DNA from 2 places in the Arthrobacter sp. 08Y14 genome. Region 1 is predicted to be linked to the other one. Evidence: riboswitches for the same ligand, from Rfam matches in the RefSeq annotation. Region 1 holds a riboswitch; the other holds the start of a gene.

Region 1 (10,661 bases):
GCGGCCGCCTACAGCTGTGCCGTCGTGCCCTTTGACCGCCGCCGGCTGGAGGACAGATATACCTTCGGGGAGCTGGCGGTGCTGGTGAGCGCGCCCGAAACGAAGCGTGACGTGTCCTGGCTGTTGTTCCACGGGGCTTTCGCTCTGCTGTCCGGCTGCCTGGCCGTGGCGCTGCCGCTGGCCGCGGTGCTCTACGTATTCGCGGCGCCGTTATGGATGCTGTTTCCCTCGGCGACGCCGCTTGAGCTCGCCTTTCCGGTGACCAGCTGGCCTGCGGCAGGAGCCACCGTCCTGCTGGGCCTGATCTACGGATATGCAGCCTGGCTGCTGCCTCCGTGGCTGGCGCGGCGTCTCAGCGGCGGGACGCTGGCAATTCTTTCGCCCCGCCGGTATGACGAGCTCTCCCGAAGGATCCAAGATCTGTCCGCTGCCCGTGCCAGCGCCCTGACGGCCCATGCCGCTGAATTGCGCCGGATCGAAAGGGAACTGCACGACGGCGCCCAGAACCGGCTGGTGGGCGTGGTGATGATGCTTGGGCTGGCCCAGCGCGCAGCGGAGAGCGATCCCGCCGCCGCAGCTCCCTTCATCAGCCGCGCCCAGGACGCCGCCACCGAGGCACTGGCCGGCCTGCGCGAGGCCGTGCACGACATCTACCCGCCCATCCTCGATGAGCTGGGCCTGGGCGGAGCTGCTTCAGCACTGACCAGCCGCTCTCCCATTCCGTGCTCCCTGGACGTCCATGGCCTGCTGCGCGCTCCTGCGGCTGTGGAATCAGCTGCTTACTTTGTGCTGGCTGAGGCGCTCACCAATGCGGCGAAACATTCGAATGCGTCGCGAATCGAGGTGGTCCTGCGCACTGAGGCCATACCGCGCGAAGATGTGCTGGTGATCCGGGTGGCCGACGACGGCGACGGCGGGGCTGCTGTCCCGCCGTATGGTGCGGGGTCCGGCGCCAGTACCGGTCCCGGCCCCGGGGCCGGCAGGGGCACCGGGCTGGCGGGAATTGCCCGCCGGGCCTCCGCTTTTGGCGGCAAGCTGATCCTCAACAGTCCGCAGGGCGGACCAACCGAGCTAAGGGTGGAACTGCCATGCGCCTTCTGATCGCCGAAGATGATGCCCTTCTGCGCGCCGGACTGGAGCTGCTGCTGAAGGGCGAGGGTTTCGAGGTGGTCGGCTCGGCTGACAACGCTGAGGACCTGCTCGCCGCCTTTGAGCCGGGGAGCGCGGACGGTGCGGTCCTCGATGTCCGGATGCCGCCGTCGTTCACTAATGAGGGGCTGCGCGCCGCGCTGGAGCTGCGTTCGCGCGTACCGGACTTTCCGGTCCTGGTCCTGTCCTCCTATGTGGAGGACAGATATGCCAGCCGGCTCCTGGCCTCCGGTGCGCAGGGCGTGGGCTACCTGCTGAAGGAACGCGTGGGCAAGGTGGGCGATTTCGTGGACGGCCTGAGGCGTGTCCTGGCCGGCGGAACGGTGATGGACCCGGAAGTCATTGCCCAGCTCTTCAGCCGCCGCGGCACGCAGGACCCGGTGAGGTCACTGACCCCGCGGGAGTTCCAAGTGCTGGGGCTGGTGGCCGAGGGACTCGGCAACACTGCCATTGCCCAGGCCATTTTCGTTTCCGAAACCGCCGTCAGCAAGCACATCGGCAATATCTTCGCGAAACTCGGTCTTTCTCCGTCTGACAGCGGCCACCGCCGGGTTCTGGCCACTTTGGCGTACCTTCGGTCCTAATTGACTGGGATTTACGGAAAGCATTTGCTGACCCAAACATTTTTTCTCCTGCGCACCCCGCCCGCACTCTGGACAAACGTGTCACCGGACTGTACCGCTGGTCCTTCCATCCAGTCCGCTGCGGCACAGCGAACAGGACAGGTAGGCTAAAGAGTGCCCCGGTTCCGGTTGATGCATACCCGGTCCGGCAAGATGACGAGGAAGAGATGAATATGCCAGAGCTTCAAGGGAACGATCCCGACAGTATTCGCCAAGAATTCGGTTACCTCACCGTCGCGGAAATCCTGCAGCTCTGTGCCACCCAGAAGATCCTGGACCCTTCATCCATACTGATTTCCCGCAAAGCACAGCTGGGCGAGGGTAATGTGTTTTATCCCGGAACCGTTATTGCCGTCGACGAACAGAGTTTCTGCGTCATTGGAGACCGGAACATCTTTTATCCAAGTACGTTCTTGTCTGCGGAGGACGGCGGAATGCTTCTGCTCGGCTCCGAAATCACCCTGGGGCCGGGCGGCGTCCAGCTCACGGCGGGCCGGTCGGATGCTGTTGCAGTGGGCGACCGCGCCCGGCTCACCCACGGTGCCGTCGTGACGGGAAGGTCGGTGCTTGGCTCCGGATCGCAGATCGTTGGCGCGGTCCGTGCGGAGTCAGTGGTGCTGGCCGACGGCGGGGACCATGCTTCGCTGCCGGCCGAAAAGCGCGGTTCAGTGCTGAAGGGATCCGGTGTTGCCCGCGGGCTGAGGCTTGCACCCGGTGACCTGGTGCACGGATTCGGGGAGTTGACCTCAGCCACGCTCCAGCGCCAGACGGATTCGCCTGCCTAACGGTCTCCGGCGGGCTGATTGCGGGGATCCGCCGGCTCCCCATACCCCCGGTTTCCGGGGGCGCGGCGGCCTATTGTGCCACCGGCCACCAATACCATACAGCGGCGCCACTCACACGCCTGTGCGACCTTCGTTACTAAATAGTTATCTGCCCGTAATCAGCTTGTACTGTTGAAGCCATGCCGTTACCTGAAACGGCGCCCTTGACTTGTTACCTAGCTCTGCCGCTGGTCAAGGTCCACAGATTTCACACTTCGGCAGAGGCGGGGGAACCACTTACGGGTTCCTTGAATCCTTGGGGTTAAGTCAGCCGAGGGTTTCTTCGGCGGACCGGATGACTCCCATCCGCATCCGACAGCTCACCTCGCAGGTATCGGGAGAGGTAACTCTAATGTTGAACAATACTCGTGGACGCCACCGTGCCGGAAATATCGGAATGTGGGCCGCAATCGCAAACACCGCAAGCGGCAAGGCCCGCACCGTGGGCAGCGCCGCTGCAGTCATGGCGGCAGGCTCCGGCCTGGTGCTGAGCATGGCCGGCCCCGCCTCGGCAGGCGTCATCGCAAACGACTCAACCGAGTCTTACAGCGCTCCTGCGGCTGTCACCGCGCCCGTGGAAACTCCGGCACCCGCCGCGGTCTCCACCGCGTCAACGCACGTTGTCCAGCCGGGCGACACCCTGAGTGCAATTTCAGCCACCTACGGCGTCAGCCTGGACAACGTCCTGGCACTGAACGGCCTTGCGCTGGAATCCATCATCTACCCCGGTGACGTCATCACGTACGCCGGAGGCGCTGTTGCTGAGGTAGCTGAAGCTGCCTACGCCGCACCCGCCGAAGCTGCCTACGCTGCACCGGCTGAGGCCGTCTACGCCGCACCGGCGGAAGCCAGCCCGGCCGCAGCCGACTTCAGCACCTTCAGCACCCAGGCGTCCTCCGTGACCCCGGCCGCTTCCACGGGTGCAGCTGTCACCGGCACGAACTCCATCATGCTGAACTCCGCCTACGCCCAGATGGGCGCCGCCCAGGACTGCACCGTCCTGGTGGAGGTTGCCCTCCGGGCAGCCGGCCACTCGGTGGGCGACCTGGCACCGGCACAGCTGGCTGCTTACGGAACCCCGGTTTCTGACCCCCAGCCCGGCGACATCATCTACTACGCCGACGGCGGCATGGGCTTTGCCCACATCGCCATCTACGTTGGTGACGGCCAGGCCATCCACAGCGGATGGAACGGCAACCAGACTGTCCAGCAGAGCGCCAACGTCGGTTCCGGCGCTGTCTACTACCGCGTAGCGTAATCTCGCAGCAGTAGCTCCTATCGGGGCGCAGGAAGCGAACGGACCTGCGCCCCGATAAAGGTAAGAGAACGCCCGGCCAGTTGGCCGGGCGTTCTCTTTGGTTAGTTAGGACACGCACCCGGTTGGGGTGCGCCGGTGAACTGAAATGTCAGGCCGCGGGCTCGTTCTCAGTGTTTTCGTTTCCATCGTTCCCGCCGTCTTCATGGTGGTCACCGTCGCTGTGTCGGTCCCTGGCGGGGCGGTCTTCGTCCGGGGTGCCATCGTCGAACTTGCCATCGTGATGGCGGCCGGCGTGCCCGCGTTCCGGTGCATCCTCGGGGGTGCCATCCTCGGTGGCGCCGTCGTCTGTGCCTTCCTCGACACCCTTCTTGTCGCCGTTGTCCGGCTCCTGTCCGTCGCCCTGGGCTTCCCCGTCGTCGCCGCGCATCTTGTGGTCGCCGTCGCGCATACCCTTTTCTGGCTTGGAATCAGTGTCCTGGTCCGTGTCCGGGTCCTGCTGGTTTTCCTGCTGTTCGGTCACTGACGCCTGTTCCTGGTCGACACTGTTGTCACCAGTGGCCAGGCCGGCAAAGAAGGCACCAACCAGCAGTGCCAGACCTCCCACGACACCAAGAATCCAGCCGAGCGGGCCCCTGACCTTGTCCCGGAAAGCCATCGTGTTTACTCACCTCCAATAGTGGTTTACCTACACAACTATTTTCGGAGCTGATTCTTCGAGGATTCTTAGACTTCCACGACTCTCGGGCTTCCAAGGCTCTCGGGCTTCCGCTGCTCAGAACGGGGAATGCTCCCGGGCTGCCGGAAGCCGCACTTCCAGCACACCTCCGGACCCGTTCACCGCCGGCAAGGCCTGGACGCTGCCGCCGTACCGTGCCGCAATTTCCGCCACGAGGGCCAGTCCCAGACCGTAATGCCGTGGTCCCGGCGTTTCTTCTGCCCTGTCGCGGGCCGAGGCAAACCGTTCGAAGGCGTGCCGGCTGAAACCGGGCGGAAAGCCAGGTCCGTCGTCGGACACACGAATGACCGCTTCTCCGCCGCTTTTTCGAACCGAGAAGCGCACCTGTGAACGGGCAAAGTCCAAGGCGTTGGCGCCGAGCGCCGTGAACACCCGCTGCAGCGCGAACTGTCCGCCGCGCACCAGCACCTGCGGCTCGGGGGCTTCAAGTTCCAGTGTCAATCCCCGCCGATGAGCCGCGGGTTCCAGGGAGTTGACGGTGGAGCCGGCCAGCGACACCAGGTTTACCTCCTCCAACGGTCCCGATTGGCGGGGATCAGCAGACATCAGCAAATCTTCGAGGATTCCGTTAAGCACCTTGGTGTCATCCACCACCTCGTCGGCAGCGTGAACGGCTGCCTCGCGGGACTTCGGCGCATCCGTTTCCGCGGCCAGCCGACGGCGGAGCATCTGTGCGCGCATGCTCAGGAGTGTGAGCGGTGTCCTCAATTCATGGCTGGCATCGGCAACAAAGCGCCGCTGCAGGGCCAGGGCTTCGGCCATCGGCCGCATGGCGGCCCGGGCCGCCCAGGCCGAAAGTGCACCGGCGGCAAGCCCCGCCGCAAGAACCGACACCACCAGCGCCAGAGCCAGGCGTCGCAGCTGTTCAGTGGCCTCCCGTGTGTCGACGGCAGCCTGCACCACATCGCCGCCGCGGCGGGCAGTGAGGACTTCATAGCTGCGGTCCCCGGCGGTTACCGTGTCCCGGCGGGATTCCCCGGTTCTTGCCACTTCAGCCAGCGCCTCTTCGTCCGGCAGACCCGAGGGCATGTTGCGGGACACGGCCAGCCGGCCGTCGTCGTACACCGCCAAAAACACATCCAGCGGAGCTTCCCGCGGAGAGTCGGACTCCACAGCCGAAATGAGGGTTTGTTCCACGGCGCTCCGGGTCTGGGCGGACACAAGCCCGTACACGAGAACGCCGGCCAAACCCAGCAGCACCACGGTCAGCGCCGTGAACTGTACCGCCAGGCGCAGCGCCGCCCGCCGCAGTTCAGTGTCCTCCAAACTGCGGGGTTTCCCGCTCCACGGCCGCCGAACCCTCATGACCTGGTACCGAGCCGATAACCGATTCCCCGCACCGTCAGTACTGCCTGCTTGCCCAGCTTGCGCCGAAGGTAATGCACATATGTGTCCACCACCCCGTCGTCGTCCGCTTCCGGAAAGACCGCGCTCAACAGGTCAGCCCGCGGAAACACCTGACCGGGCCGGCGGGCCAGGTGTTCCAGCAGCGCGCTCTCCCGGTCCGAGAGCACCACCACTTCCCCGGCGTCGGTGGTTACCGTGCGGCCCGCGGTGTCGAAAACTCCGCCGGGCACGGACAGGACGGGAACCCGGGCGATGTTCCGGCGCCGCAGTGCCCGAAGGCGGGCCAGCAGCTCGTCGATGTCAAAGGGCTTCGCCAGGTAGTCTTCGGCTCCGCGGTCCAGCCCCTCGACGCGGTCCGCGGGGTTGCCCAAGGCGGACAGGACCAGGGCTGGTGTCAGGATCCCGCGGCTGCGGAGCCGCGACAGCACATCCAGCCCCTCGATGGCGGGCAGCCCGCGGTCCAGGAGCAGAACGTCGAAGGGGTGGGTCAAGCCCTCGTGGAGTGCGCGCTGGCCGTCAAAAGCCAGGGTCACGGCGTAGCCCTCCGATTCCAGGAGGTCCGCCAGCATCCGGGACAGCTGCCGGTCATCTTCCACGACGAGAATCCGGGGTCGGTCCGTCATGCCGAAAGTCTATTCGCCGGGCGCCCGGCGGGCCCGGGGTCAGCTCGGGTTTGGGTACCGGTGGCCCTCGATTGCTGCTGAATCGTTCGCTATGGAGGGCGCCTGCGTTCCCCTTTGGCGCGTGGTGAGCAGGACGACGCCGACGGCGACCACCGCGCCGATGGTGGTTTCCACCGCCCGGTCAATGGTCAGTTCCCAGACCGGCTGCATGGACACAAAGCCGCCCATCAGCAGGGCCACAGGGGTCAGGAACACCATGGCCAGCGCATAGTGCCGGATCACGTAGATCTCACCGGCAAACTGCAGCAGGGTCAGCAGGACGGCCAGCTGCACCGGGGTCCAGTCCGGTTGGAGCAGCAGCGCGGAGAGCAGCACTCCGGCGTAGGTTCCCAAGATGAAATGCGCCGCCCGCAGCGGAGCACGTGCGGCGTTCACGGCAGCAATCGGGGCGCATGCCGCCAGCATCGCCCAGTAGCTGTGTCCGGGTCCAACCAGTACGGCAAGGGAACCGGCCGCTGCCACAGCAGTGACGTATCTGCCCGAATGCTGCAGGATCGCCCGCCGATCCGGCGGCGGCACGGTCGGTCGGTGCCACAGCGGGCTGTGGCGGCGCGCATGGGCCCGGCCGGCGATGCCCAGGACTATTGCCGTCGCCGCGCCGCCTCCTGCGGCCAGGGCAGCTTCACTTACGGTTCCCGTAAAGGGGGCAGCGGCAGTTGCGGTGAAAGCAAAAATATAAGTGAACGGCCCGGCGGGCCGGACCCTCAGATAATCGGCGGCAACGGAAATGGTGCCGGCGATGACTGTCGCGGCTGCAACGACTTCCCAGTCGCCTCGTCCGGCCAGGGACATCGAGACGCCTGCAACCACGGTCAGGATCATGAGCACCCCGGACTGTGATTGATGCCGGAGCCGGCGCCAGTGGGGTTCACTGCGGCCAAAGACTCCGGTCAGCGAACCGAAGATGGCGCACATGGTCAGGTCCGTGCGGCCAAGCAGGATCAGCACCAGCAATGGAACCAGAAGGCCAGCGGCTACCCGAACTGCCGGAAATCGGTGGCCACGGCCTGCCGGGACCGCCAGGAAATCTCGAATTGCCACCCAACAAGCCTATGAGCGAACTTGACCGCAGCCGCGGAGTCACCCGCGTGATACCCGTCGCAGCTACATCCTTGCCTTCGTTTTTGCCGTGGCCTTCGCCGACCAGGGATCCTCGGGCCAGGGATGTTTGGGATATCTGCCGCGCATCTGTGCCCGGACCTGCTGATAGGGTCCGGCCCAGAATGAGGCCAGGTCATCCGTTACGGCAAGGGGTTGGCGTGCCGGTGAGAGCAGGTGGAACAGCACCGGCACCCTGCCATGCACCAGCCGCGGGGTTTCTGCCCAGCCGAAGCACTCCTGCAGCTTGACTGCCACAACCGGGCGGCCGTCGTCGTCGGGGTCCGGATAAGCGATCCGCACATGGGAGCCGCTGGGAACGGCGAGCCGCTCCGGTGCAAGCTCGGCCAACTGTGAGGCTTCGGGCCACGGCAGCAGCCGGCGCAGCGGCTCGGTGAGGTCGATGCCGTTCACGGAGGCGCCTGCGGCCAGGGCGTTCAGTTCCGGTGCCAGCCAGTCCTCCAGCCTGGCCAACAGCGCCGACTCCGAAACATCCGGCCACGGCTCCCCCAGCTCCCGGCGGATCAGGGCCATGCGGCGGCGGAGGGAATCCGCGGCCGGAGAAAACCCGATGACGCCGAGGCCCTCCGATGCCAGGGCACGTGCCACTGCCGGTTTCCCTTCCTCGGCCGACGGCCGGACGGGCGTTGAGGACAACACGATCGCTCCCAGCCGGCGTTCCCGCCGCGCCGTGACACGGCCGGACACAAAGCGTGCCTCCACCGTGTCCGTGAGCAGGTGCCGTGCCGCGGAGGCAGCAGCATCCTCGCTCAACGGAGCGGCGGAACGGATCACGGCTCCCGTTCCCGCCGCGTCCCGGCCTTGGGCGCGGGTCACTTCGGCAACTGCCAGCCATTCATAGCCTGTCAGCGGGCTGCCGGCCGGCAAGCCGGCACGTGTCCCGGAGGAGAGCAGATAGCGCTCTGGTCCTTCTCCGGGCACCCGGCGGGCAATGCGGTCCGGAAACGCGAGCCCGATCACGAAGCCAACGGCGTCGGTGGCTGCCACATCAAGAGATTCTTCACGGCGCACTGCTTCTTCACGCCGGGCGATGGACTCCATGCGCCGTACATCCTCCGACCAGCGCCTCTCCCCGGGGTCCCGTCCCGAGCGCAGTGCGGTGAGAAGGCGCGTGAGGTCGGCGCCCGGAGCGCGGTGGTCTCCGGAAACCAGGGCCACCGTCTCTGCCGCCGTGCGAACGCCAACAACACCTGATCCGTCCAGCAGGGCCCGAGCCAAGCGGGGATCTGCGGGTATTCCTGCCAGCGTTTTACCCATCGGGGTGACGGCGCCGGAGGCTTCCACGGCGCCAAGATCCCGCAGCACGGTTTGAGCATCTTCCATGGCCCTATGCGGCGGTGCATCAGGCAGCGCCAATCCTTCGCCGCCCGGCGCGCCCCAGCAGGCCAGGACCAGAGCTGCAGCCGTCAGGTCCGCAACGGAGATCTCCGGTGTCTGATGTGCCGGCGCGGCTCCGAAGGTTCGTTCGTCATAGCACCGGACAACGCGTCCCGGTCCCTGGCGGGCGGCACGTCCGGCGCGCTGTTCAGCGGATGCTCGGGAACAGGAAACGGTCACCAATCCCGACATGCCGCGTGCCGCGTCCCGGCGCGGTTCCCGTGCCAATCCGGAATCGATGACCAGACGGACCCCAGGGACTGTTAGGGAGGATTCAGCCAGGCTGGTGGAGACGATGATTCGCGGCTTGCCACCGGCTGACCTCCCCGAGACGGCCCGATCCTGTTCCCGCGGGTCGATCTGCCCGTGCAGCTCCAGCACCTCGGTTCCGGCACCGGCGCTACCGCGGATGCGTGCGGCCACATGGGAGACTTCCCAGGCTCCAGGTACGAAGACGAGGGCGTCGGCCTCCGGATTTCCGGCCAGCAGTTCGCTGTGTGCAGCGGCCGCCGTATCAGCCACGTGATGCAGGAAACTACGGGTCACTCCGTGCTCGTCCAGACGCAGGGACGGCGCAGGCGCCCACCGAACTTCCAGCGGATACAGTGCCGCGGCGCAGCCGACGACGGGCACCGGGCCGGACCCGTCTCTCTCACTTCCATCCCCGCTGCCAATCAGCGCAGCAAAGCGGGGTGCATCCAAGGTCGCCGACATGGCGACCAGAGTCAGGTCATCGCGCAGTTGCCGGACCTCGGTGAGCATGCCCAGCAGCAGGTCTGTTTCCAACCCGCGCTCGTGCACTTCATCAAGGACAACGGCGGATACTCCTTCCAGCCCCGGGTCAGCGAGCAGCCGGCGCAGCAGGATGCCGGGAGTCACGAACTCAATGATGGTTTCCGGGCTGGTGTGGCTTTCTCCCCGCACTGTGTAACCAATCCGGGCACCAAGCCGGCTGTTGTCCAAAGCAGCGAGCCGGCGCGCGGCCGAACGCGCCGCCACCCGGCGCGGCTGCGTTACGACAATCCGCTGAGGCCTTTGGGCGGTGGCCGCCGGAGCAGGGCGCCCTTCGCCGGTGCTCTCCTGCCAAACCAGCAGATTGGCGAGCAACGGAGGAACCAATGTGGTCTTGCCGGTTCCCGGCGGGGCCTGCACCACGGCGGCGTTCTTCCCGTCCGCGGGGTCCAGGGCCGCCGCCAGATCCGGGAGCGCCTCGGCAAAGACCAGCCCCGCGCCGATGTGCTCCAGGTTGAAGGGAGCCTTGGCCAGAACGTTTGAACGGTCCGGATTGCCGGTTGAATGCTGTGTGCTCACCGGTCCATTCTCCCGTGTCCGGACCTGTCTTCTGCCAACACCTTTACTCCAGAGCCGGCGGACAAGGAGCAATGGACCGATAGACATGCCCTGTAGGCGTAGTGGTCACAACCGTGTGCCTGCCGTCCGGCGTGTGGTCCGCGATGTCCTGCGCGGTTCGGGCGGTCCAGCCGGGTGCTTCCTTGGCCTGATTGCAGGCCTCACACAAACCCTGAACATTCTCCGCCGACGTCA
Region 2 (10,661 bases), on a different contig from region 1:
CATTAAGTGGAAACAGTTGCCGCGCACCAGTGCTGCACGCGGACGGAAATTACGGGATGCGGACAATGCGGCAGGCATCTGCTGCACTCAACAGCTAAGAACGAGGTAACCGAAGTGCCCATCGGCAAGGTCAAGTGGTTCGACACTGGTAAAGGTTTTGGGTTTCTGGCCACAGACGAGGGTCAGGAAGTATTCCTTCATGCCTCGGCGCTTCCGGCCGGTGTCACCGAGGTAAAGCCCGGTACCCGCATGGAGTTTGGTGTTGCCGACGGGCGGCGGGGGCCACAGGCCCTCTCGGCCCGGATCCTGGAGGCTCCGCCGTCGGTGGCCCGGGCCACGCGCAAGAGCGCGGATGACATGGCAATCATTACCGAAGACCTTATTAAACTGTTGGATGCAGTCTCGAACGGCCTGCGCAAGGGCCGGTATCCGGATAAGAAGCATGCCACCAAGGTGGCGGCCGTTCTGCGTGCCGTTGCCGATGACCTGGACGTATAAGGCGGAGTCGCTGCATGAGCACTAGCGCAACAGAATCTTCCGAAACAGTTTCCGCGGCAGCTGCTGCCGACGGAACCCAGTCACCTGCCAAGGCCCCCCGCCGCGTACGCCGGCCATCGAAGCCGGACGCGGTTTTGGCAGCAGCCGTTGAAACGGCCCGCGCAGGGCTTCTCGAAGTTGTCCCGGCTGAGCAGATCGGCTCCTACATTGGTGCGTTTCCCGACGCGGAGCGCCTGGTAACGCACCGTTTTGAGTCCCTGCGCCCCGGCTACAACGGCTGGCACTGGTATGCCACGGTGGCGCGGGTGCCGCGGGGCAAAGCGGCGACGGTGTGTGAGGTGGGCCTGCTGCCCTCGGAACATGCTGTTCTGGCTCCGGAATGGCTGCCGTGGTCGGAACGGCTGCGTCCGGAGGACGTTGCGGCTGAGGAAGCCGCCCGTGCGGCGCAGGAACGCGAACAGCCCGACGGCGACGGCAACGCAGCAGACGATGCCGCAGACAGTGCCGGGGACGGCACCGGCCAGGACGGGGCAGCGCAGGAGGATCGTTAAACCAGTGGGTCCGGGGGAAATCATCAAGTCTTGTTTATCCGGTGGTGAGCTTTGTTCCGGTCGCTGAGGTTCTTTAACTACCGCATCTGGTTCCTGGGTGCGCTGGTGTCCAATATCGGCACCTGGATGCAGCGGACCGCCCAGGACTGGCTCGTGTACGACATCCTCACGGACCAGGATGCCGCCGCGATGGGCATCGTCATGGCCCTGCAGCTCGGCCCCCAGCTGGTGCTGGCTCCCTGGGCCGGCTTGATTGCCGACACTTACAACCGGCGCAAGGTGCTGGTCTTCACGCAGGTGGCCATGGCCGCTCTGGGCCTGGGGCTGGGGGTGCTGGTCCTTTCGGGCGCCGCCCAGCTGTGGCACGTCTACGCGTTTGCGCTTGCGCTGGGCGTGGTCTCCGCCGTGGACGCGCCGGCCCGCCAAAGCTTCGTTTCGGAAGTCGTGGGTGAATCCGACCTGCCCAACGCCGTTGCCCTGAACAGTGCCTCCTTCAACGGTGCCCGCATGGTCGGCCCCGCCGCAGCAGGACTGCTGACGGTTGCGGTTGGCCCGGGCTGGGTCTTCCTTATTAACACCCTCACCTTCGCTGCCATGGTCATCGCCCTGCTGAAGATGCGCAGCAGTGAACTAAGGGTTCTGCCCAAAGCGGCTCCGGGCAAGGGGCGCATCAGGGCGGGTTTGCAGTACGTCCGGCTTCGCCCCGACCTGATGATGGTGCTTTTGGCCGTGTTTATCGTGGGCACCTTCGGGCTCAACTTCGCCGTCTTCATTGCGGCCATGGCCCGCACCGAGTTCGGCCAGGACGCCGGAATCTTCGGTTTGCTGAACTCGGTCATGGCCATTGGCTCGGTGTGCGGGGCGCTGCTCTCGGCACGGCGGGACAAACCGCGGCTGCGTTTTGTCTTCGGTGCGGCTGGGGCTTTTGGTGCAGCCTGCCTGGTGGCAGCCTCAGCGCCCACCCTGTTGTGGTTTGCCGTGTCGCTCATTCCGGTGGGACTCTTTGCGCTCACCCTGATGACCAGCGCCAACGCCTATGTCCAAACGACCACCACCCCGGTGATGCGCGGGCGGGTGATGGCGCTGTACTTCGCCATCTTCATGGGAGGAACCCCCATCGGTGCTCCTCTGGTGGGCTGGGTATCCAACAGTTTTGGGCCGCGCTGGAGCCTGGGCGTAGCGGCCGCATCCGGGCTTATCACCGCCGTGGTGGGTTTCGTCTGGGCATGGCGGGCGCACCACCTGCGGATTCACTATGACCGGGCTCTTCCCCGGCGGCTCCACATGACCACCAGTGAGACAGAGCAGGACCCGGGCCTGGTCTAAAGGCCGGGTCCTGCTGGTTGGCTCTCTCGCTGTCCGGGGGAATTACCGGGTGTGTTCGATGACGTAGTCAATGCACTGCAGCAGCGCGCTGACGTCGTCCGGCTCGATGGCCACGAACGTTGCGATCCGCAGTTGGTTGCGGCCGAGCTTGCGGTAAGGCTCCACGTCCACGACGCCGTTTGCGCGGAGCGTCTTTGCGATTGCCGCCGCATCAATGCTGTCGTCGAAGTCAATCGTGGCAATGACATTGGAGCGGTCCTCGGGCCGGGCCACGAAGGGAGTGGCCAGAGGGGAAGCTTCCGCCCAGGCATAGATCCGGCCGGCGGAGTCCGCTGTGCGCGCGGTGGCGAAGTCCAGGCCGCCGTTCGCGTTCAGCCATTCGATTTGCGCGTTCAGCGTGACCAGGGTGGACAGCGACGGCGTGTTGTAGGTCTGGTTGAGCTTGGAATTGTCGATGGCCGTCTGCAGGTTCAGGAAATCGGGAATCCAGCGGTCCGTTGCATTGATCTGCGCGGCCCGTTCCAGTGCCGCGGGGGAAAACATGCCCAGCCACAACCCTCCGTCGGAAGCGAAGTTCTTCTGCGGAGCAAAGTAGTACACATCGGATTCCGCCAGGTCCACGTCCAAGCCACCGGCGGCAGAGGTCGCGTCGATGAGGACCAGTGAATCGGCGTCGGCGCCCTGAACACGCCGGACCGGTGCGGCGACGCCCGTGGATGTTTCATTCTGGGGCCAGGCGTAAACGTCCACTCCGGCCTCAGCGACAGCCTCGGGACGGGTTCCCGGGTCAGCCTTGATGATGGAGGACTCCGCGAGGAACGGAGCCTTGTTGGTGGCCGCGGCGAATTTGGAACCGAACTCGCCGAAGGACAAATGCTGTGCTTTTTCCCGAACCAGGCCGAAGGACGCCACATCCCAGAATGCGGTGGAACCGCCTACCCCAAGTACCACCTCGTAGCCGTCCGGCGCGCGAAAAAGGCTGGAGAGTCCCTCCCGTACGTTCCCCACAAGATTACGGACGGGTGCCTGGCGGTGGGAGGTGCCGAGCAGGTTTGCGCCGGCGCGGGACAGTGCTTCCATCTGTTCCGGACGCACCTTGGAGGGGCCGGCACCGAACCGGCCGTCCCGGGGGAGTAGTTCGGCGGGAATCGTTAGCGAGGCGGTTTCGCCCATGGGGTATCGCTCCAAGCGGTAGGCAGGGTGCTCTGATATGCCCTTTTATTCTGCCCCACCGTGCCGTGTCCGGGCCATTTGTGAACTCGCTCAGCAAGGTGCCGGACACCGCTGGAATTATCCGCCCCGTGGGTCAATGAAGTAACGTATTGGCAGTAATCACCTGTGGCGGCGGCGTCCAGCCGTTGTTCTCCTGATCTTCCCTCGAATACATAGGAGCGGCCCTGCCATGACGGACCTCATCGATACCACTGAGATGTATCTGCGGACCATCCTGGAGCTTGAAGAGGAGAACATTGTTGCGCTCCGGGCGCGGATCGCAGAACGCCTGCGCCACTCCGGGCCAACGGTCTCCCAGACAATCGGCCGGATGGAACGGGACGGACTGGTGGTGGTGTCCGGGAACAGGCATCTCGAGCTGACCGAACTGGGCCGGCGCCGGGCAACGGAAGTGATGCGTAAGCACCGCCTGGCGGAACGGCTGCTCTCAGACGTGATCGGCTTGGACTGGGCGTATGTGCATGATGAAGCCTGCCGCTGGGAACACGTGATGAGCGAGCGGGTGGAGCGGCGCCTTTATGAATTGTTGGGCCGGCCCACGGAATCGCCGTACGGAAACCCCATCCCGGGCCTGGAAGAGATTGGCGGAGTAGCCGCCGAACTCTTCCACCACGGAGTCATCAACCTGGTTGCAGCGGTTGCCGCGACTGAGCCCGGAACCAAGCTGCAGCTGGTTCGCCTTGCCGAACCGGTCCAGGTGGAGCCCGAACTGCTCGTCCAGCTTGATGAGGCAGGGCTGCGCCCGGGTGCGGAACTTACCGCCGAGACGGTGGCCGGCTACATCTCCGTGCGCGTACCAGGGATTGAAGGGGCGCTCGAGCTTCCTCCAGAGGTAGCCAACCACGTGTTTGTTTCCACCGCCGGATAACGGAATGGTCTCTTTTGGCTTCCTTAACCTATAGTGACTTAATGACGTTGAAATAACACCGTTATCCGGGCCTTACGCCGAACCCTGCCACTGGCCCGGAATTTCAGACTTTCAGGCAGGGGCGGAGGACCCATCAATCGGCAGCCAAGGCTGCCTCGGGGTGAAGCCTCCAGCATCAGCACAGCGGCCGCACCACTGGTGTGGCCGGTGGTGAGTGCGGGGCCGAGTTTCTCTACTCGAATCCGACAGCTAACTTCGCAGGCATATGAGAGAGGTATACCTTGTCGAAGCATGCTGCCCCGGGCAGGCGCCGCGCGTCTGCTCCGGCCCCGGCTCCACGCTCCCGGAACGGCCAGACATCCGGCCGCCGCCGCGCGGAAACCAAGAACCACACCCTAGGCGACACCGCACAAAAGGTAGCGATCACAGCGGCAACCTCCGGCCTGATCCTCACCGTTGCCATCCCCACCACCGCCGCCGTCAGCGAGCCCGTGCAGGAACTGCAGGCTGTTGCGGTTGAAGCCCCGGTGGTATCGGCTGATCCCGAAGCGACAGTCAGCTTTGAACGTGCCGCACTCAGCAGCAAATTCGATCCCGAAGCCAAACTCCGACACGTGGTTGTTGCCTCCGGTTCGGAGATCTCTGCAGGCGCGGCCAAGGGGACGCTCGCGAAGCCGCTGGCAGCGGACCTCGTTGAAACGTCGGGCTTCGGCTACCGGGTCAGCCCGATCACGGGCACCGCGGGCGAGATGCACCGCGGCCAGGACTTTTCGGCCGCCTGCGGCACTGACGTCACTGCAGCTGCGTCCGGGACCGTGACCTTCTCGGGCTGGCACGCCTACGGTGGCGGCAACCGCGTGGTTGTGGACCACGGTAACGGTGTTGAAACGACTTACAACCACATGTCCAGCCTTGCCGTTGCTGTGGGAGCCACGGTGGAGCGGGGGGACCTGGTGGGGGCCAGCGGTACCACCGGTGCTTCCACGGGCTGCCACCTGCACTTTGAGGTCATGGTGAACGGCGAAGTTGTTGACCCGCTGGGCTGGCTGTGACCGCAGGATAACCATTCCGTGACCTGAACGTGACATTGGCCAAATGTTGTTGTAAGGTCATCCTCGTGCCTGATCGACCTAAAGATCGGGCACCCTCTAACAGATCGCCGAGCTCTGCCACTGTCTGAGGTCCGTTCGCAACATCGCATGGCAGAGGCGGGGGAACCAAATTCGGGCTTCGCAAGAAGCCCTTGGGGTTAAGTTGCCAGGCTTCACAGCCGGCAACCGGGTGACTCCCATCCGAATCCGACAGCTCACCTCGCAGGCATTGGGAGAGGCAAACTTGTGTCATCAGTAGCTCACGGCCGCCGTCGCGCGGCCACCGTCCAGTCGAGCCCAATTTCAGCATTGTCCCGGGCCGTCACCTCCAATGTGGGAACCATCGGCCGCCAGGCAGCCGTCGTCGTCGCTGCTTCAGGACTCGTCCTGGCCGCTGGTCTTCCCGCCCAGGCAGCCGTCAGCACCGATCGTCAGGCACTCGAGGCCACTCCGCTCAGTGCCGTAACCACCACCGGCGCCGTTTCGGTCTCCGCACAGGCACCCTTCGAACTGGCCACCATTGAGCCGGTCTCTGCTGTATCCGGCGCTGAATACCGTGCCCAGGTTGCTGCGGAAGAAGCAGCAGCGGCTGCAGCCGCCGTAGCCCAGGAGCAGGCAGTTCAGGCCCAGCAGGCTGCCGCCGTTCAGGCGCAGCAGGCCGTAGCCGTTCAGGCCCAGCCCGCAGCCCCGGCCGCCACCAACGCGGCACCTGCAGCGGCTCCGGCCGTCAACACCCCGGCTCCCGCACCTGCTTCGGCTCCTGCTCCCGCAGCCAGCGGTATTGGCGCGGCCCTGGTAGCCTCCGCCTACTCGCAGATCGGCGTTGCCCAGGACTGCACCGCCATGGTGGAGAATGCACTGCGTTCGGTCGGCAAGTCGGTTGGCGACCTGGCTCCCGCGCAGTTCTTCGCATACGGCTCTGTTGTCGGCTCGCCCGAGCCGGGCGACCTCGTCATCACCTCCGGCCACGTAGCAATCTACGTGGGCAACGGTCAGGTAATCAGCGGCGGCTTCGACGGTATGAACACCGTTCTGCACCCGCTGTCCTACCTCGGCGGCGCAAGCTTCGTCCGCGTCAGCTAAGCCCAGTTGCAGATAACGGAGACTTCACTCGCATGACTTCTACAACTGAGCGTGCCCGTCACCGCGCACCGGTGGAACGCACCGCACCGCTGAGTGCACTTGCCCAGGCAGTGTCTGCCAACGCCGGTTCCATGGGACGGCAGGCGGCTGTTGTTGTTGCTGCATCCGGCCTGGTTCTGGCTTCCGGTGTCGCAGCCAACGCAACAGGTTCCGATGTTGCCCGCGACGTTCAGACCAGCACGCTGGACCTGGCCGCTGCCGCACAACTGACGGTTCCTTCCACTGCTTCCGTGAACTTTGACCGTCCGGCCGTTGCCGGTGTCATTACGGCTCCTGAAGCAGTGCAGCCTGAGATTGCCGTGCAGTCCCAGACTGCGCTGCAGACGCCGGCAATGCAGTCCGAGGCAGGGCAGCCCGCGGCAGAGCAGTCCCAAGCGGCAGCCCCGCTGCAGGACGCAACTCCTGCGGGCTACGGTGCACAACCTGCCGTCTCGGCCAGCCCCGCTCCGGTCCAGGACAGCGCTCCGGCGGCCTCCGGTACGGCTTCCATCATTGCAGCGGCTGCTTACGCCCAGCTGGGCGTGTCGCAGGACTGCACCATGCTGGTTACCAACTCACTGGCTGCTGCAGGAATCAGTTTTCACGACTGGCCTGCAGGCTACCTGTCCCTGGGCAGCACCGTCAGCGCCTCACAGGCTGTTCCGGGCGACCTGATCTACTACGCAGACGGCGGCATGGGTATGGCCCATATTGCTGTTTACGTGGGCAACGGCCAGGCCATCCACGGCGGCTTCAACGGAAACTCCACGGTAGTGGCTCCGGCCGAGCTCGGCTCGGGCGGCGTGTACATCCGGGTCCGCTAGAGGGCCTGTAGAACACTCTGCGCACACTCCGATATGCCGGAGTTGTCAAGGGTTCCTCCTTCGGGAGGAACCCTTGACGCGTTTAAACCTGCGGCCGCTGCCGGAAATGGCGAAGACCCGGATGGGGGCATACCCTTTCCATAGATCATCCGAAGTCCCTTCATCCGTTGACGGGTCTGGCCCCGCCGACGGACCGCAGGCGAAGAGGAAAACGTCTATGCGCACTCTCGTTCTGAATGCCGGGTATGAGCCGTTGGCTGTAGTGAGCTTCCGGCGGGCGCTGGTGCTGGTCTTGGCAGGAAAAGCAAGCGTTGTTGCAGAAGACGGCGAACCTGTGGTTGGGCCCACGGAAATCCTTCCTCGACCATCAGTGATCCTGCTGCACCGTTATGTGAAAGTTCCGTATCGGGAAGGCACCGTTGCCACCCGGCGCGGAGTCCTGCGCCGTGATGGTCACCAATGTGCCTACTGCGGCAAGGCTGCGTCCACCGTGGACCACGTCCTTCCCCGGGCCAGGGGCGGGGCGGACAGTTGGGAAAACCTGGTTGCATGCTGCCTGCGGTGCAACAATGCAAAAGGCGACAGGACCCTCACCCAGCTGGGATGGCAGCTTAGGTTCCGGCCCCAGCCGCCGCGGGGAGCACGCTGGCAAATTCGCGAATTGGAACGGCCGGCACCGCAATGGAATCAGTTCCTCGATGCCGGCACAGCAGCCTGATGGAGCCCAATACCTGGGGGTTGGGCCATTTGGTCGGACACAATGCCATTATTCTTGCCGGCGGGAGATCCTCCCGGCTCGGCGGAACACCGAAAGCTCTGCTGGAGTCTTCCGGCCGCACGCTTCTGGCAGTTGCGCTGGAGGCTGCGTCCGGGGCACGCAGCTGCGCCGTAGCGGGGCCGCCGGAGCTGTCCGCTGCCGTGGAGGCATCCGGTGTTCCTGCGCAATTGGTCCGGGAGGACCCGCCGTTCTCGGGCCCGGCAGCCGCCGTAGCCGCAGCATGGACTGCGCTGGCGTCAGGGGATGAATTCACGGGGACAACCCCGCCCGAATGGACGCTGGTCCTTGCCTGCGACATGCCGTTCATCTCCGCGGCAGTAACGGCGCTCCTCCTTGAAGCCGGCAACTCGGCAGACGACAGTCATCAAGGGAGCCGGCAGCCCCAATCCCTCCTCTGCGTTGACGAATCCGGAAGATCCCAGCCGTTGGCCGGACTGTATCGAACGGCTGCCCTGGGCGCCGCCGTCAGCTTCTTCGACAGGCCTGGCGGACTGGAAAACCTTTCAATGAAGCGGCTCCTTGCTAGGGTGCAATGGAGGAACGTTGCGGTGCCGCCCCACAGCACAGCGGATATTGACACCTGGGAGGACGCGGGCCGCTGGTCAGTGAAACCCGGAACCGCCGGGGACCCGGATGCGCCCGCGGCGTTGAACTAGCGTGCAGATATGCGCCGATAAAGGAGCAGGAAATGGCAAGCCAGGAAGAGGAACTCGAAGCGTGGTGCGGCAGACTGCTCACCTCCTTGGAGCTTGAAGACACCACAGTGGACGTTGGCGCAGTGTTGCAGCTGGCCTCCGTTGCAGCGCACACGGTAGTCCGCCCGGCTGCTCCGCTGACCACCTTCATTGCGGGATTCGCGGCAGGCCTGGCGGCCGGGAGCGGCCAGGCCGACGACGCCGCCGCCATGGGCGCAGCGATGCGCGTGGCTGCCCGAGAATGCAAAAACTACGGTGAAACCGGAGATACTGATGACCACTGACAACTCAACGCCCGTCATACTTCCGCTGCAGCCGAACGCAGCGTGGGAGCATGCCCGTAGCTCCGCATACTCCGCAGGGCGGCCGCTTCCCTATGAAACAGTCCCGCTGGCCGAGGCCCTGGGGCAGATCCTCGCGCTGGATACAACGGCGCTGCAACCGGTTCCCCACTATGCTTCCTCCGCGATGGACGGCTGGGCTGTATCCGGTCCGCCGCCCTGGCAGCTGGTGACCCATGAAGAACCCCGGGCGGAGCGCTGGCAGATCCACAAGGAATCAGGGCGCCGCCCGCTGCAGCCCGGACAAGCCGTGGCCATCCTCACCGGCGGGATGATTCCTGCCGGTGCAAGCAGTGTGCTTCGCTCCGAAAGCGGTGTTGTCTCCGGCGATGACAAGCTCACCCTCAGCTCCAGCGCCCGAGGAGGGGAACCCAGCGTCGGCGAGCACATCCGGCCGGCGGGGGAAGAGGCGGCGGCCGGTGAAGTCACCATTACACGCGGCACCGTGCTCAATCCGGCACACATTGCCCTGGCAGCTGTGTGCGGGCATGACACCTTGCCGGTGCTGCGCCCTCCCCGCGTGTCCCTCCTGCTGACCGGCGATGAAGTCATTGAGTACGGGCTTCCGGAAGCCGGCCAGGTTCGGGATACTTTCGGCCCCCAGCTGCCCCAGCTGGTGACCATGCTGGGCGGCCGCATGGATGTGGTGAGGCGTCTCTCGGACCGTTATGAAGACGTGGTGGCGGCATTGAGCTCCGACGCCACGGACGAGATGTCCATCGCGATGTCCTCCGGAGACGTGCTGATCACCACCGGAGGTACCGGCCGGTCTGAGGCCGACCACCTGCGCCAGGCGCTGGAGGACATGCAGGCTGAGATGCTGATCGACGGCATCGCCATGCGCCCCGGACACCCCACCATGCTGGCACGCCTTCCCGACGGACGTTTGCTTGTGGCGCTTCCCGGCAATCCGCTGGCTGCCATGATGGCGGTCTTCACCGTCCTCCAGCCGCTTTTGGACGGGCTCCGCGGCGCTCCGCTCCCGCCCGAACGACATGTGCTCGCCGGAGTGGATATCGAGCCGCTGCCGGGACGGACGCGGCTTATTCCGTGCCGGATCGAGAACGGCAGGGCGGTGCCGTCGCCGTACTTCCGATCGGGAATGCTTCGCGGGATCGCGGACGCTGATGCGGTGATGGTGGTCCCCGAGGCAGGGTGCACCACTGACGAGGCCGTTACCGCGCTGCCGCTGCCCTGGACGGTAGAGCAGCCTCCGGCACGTTAGGGCAGGTGCGGCACACCGGACGGGCAGCCGCCACGGTGGAAGAGCAGGCAGTGGTTGCACAAACCGGTTGCTAAAAGCGGGTGTGTCTAAGGAGAGAGTATGGGACGGG

What was found. Region 1 has a riboswitch for cyclic di-AMP ahead of CXR03_RS08920 (LysM peptidoglycan-binding domain-containing protein). Riboswitches for the same ligand answer to the same signal wherever they lie in the genome.
Region 2: another riboswitch for cyclic di-AMP. It lies ahead of CXR03_RS17280 (NlpC/P60 family protein); the one in region 1 lies ahead of CXR03_RS08920 (LysM peptidoglycan-binding domain-containing protein).

What each region holds. Positions count from the first base shown of each region.
Region 1 is NZ_PJIX01000002.1:496,519-507,179, reverse strand. It holds gene CXR03_RS08935 (histidine kinase) at 1-1,101, shown strand, start outside; gene CXR03_RS08930 (response regulator transcription factor) at 1,089-1,733, shown strand; gene CXR03_RS08925 (hypothetical protein) at 1,946-2,557, shown strand; cyclic di-AMP (ydaO/yuaA leader) riboswitch at 2,793-2,944, shown strand; gene CXR03_RS08920 (LysM peptidoglycan-binding domain-containing protein) at 2,949-3,854, shown strand; gene CXR03_RS08915 (hypothetical protein) at 4,003-4,509, opposite strand; gene CXR03_RS08910 (HAMP domain-containing sensor histidine kinase) at 4,627-5,856, opposite strand; gene CXR03_RS08905 (response regulator transcription factor) at 5,892-6,560, opposite strand; gene CXR03_RS08900 (FUSC family protein) at 6,600-7,661, opposite strand; gene hrpB (ATP-dependent helicase HrpB) at 7,725-10,427, opposite strand; gene CXR03_RS18605 (HNH endonuclease signature motif containing protein) at 10,471-10,661, opposite strand, start outside.
Region 2 is NZ_PJIX01000005.1:91,917-102,577, reverse strand. It holds gene CXR03_RS17310 (cold-shock protein) at 115-498, shown strand; gene CXR03_RS17305 (DUF3027 domain-containing protein) at 513-1,049, shown strand; gene CXR03_RS17300 (MFS transporter) at 1,101-2,375, shown strand; gene serC (phosphoserine transaminase) at 2,418-3,548, opposite strand; gene CXR03_RS17290 (metal-dependent transcriptional regulator) at 3,778-4,476, shown strand; cyclic di-AMP (ydaO/yuaA leader) riboswitch at 4,542-4,755, shown strand; gene CXR03_RS17285 (M23 family metallopeptidase) at 4,758-5,528, shown strand; cyclic di-AMP (ydaO/yuaA leader) riboswitch at 5,624-5,810, shown strand; gene CXR03_RS17280 (NlpC/P60 family protein) at 5,814-6,650, shown strand; gene CXR03_RS17275 (NlpC/P60 family protein) at 6,683-7,513, shown strand; gene CXR03_RS17270 (HNH endonuclease) at 7,731-8,231, shown strand; gene CXR03_RS17265 (molybdenum cofactor guanylyltransferase) at 8,231-8,947, shown strand; gene CXR03_RS18490 (DUF6457 domain-containing protein) at 8,980-9,270, shown strand; gene CXR03_RS17260 (molybdopterin molybdotransferase MoeA) at 9,260-10,552, shown strand; gene fdhD (formate dehydrogenase accessory sulfurtransferase FdhD) at 10,652-10,661, shown strand, end outside.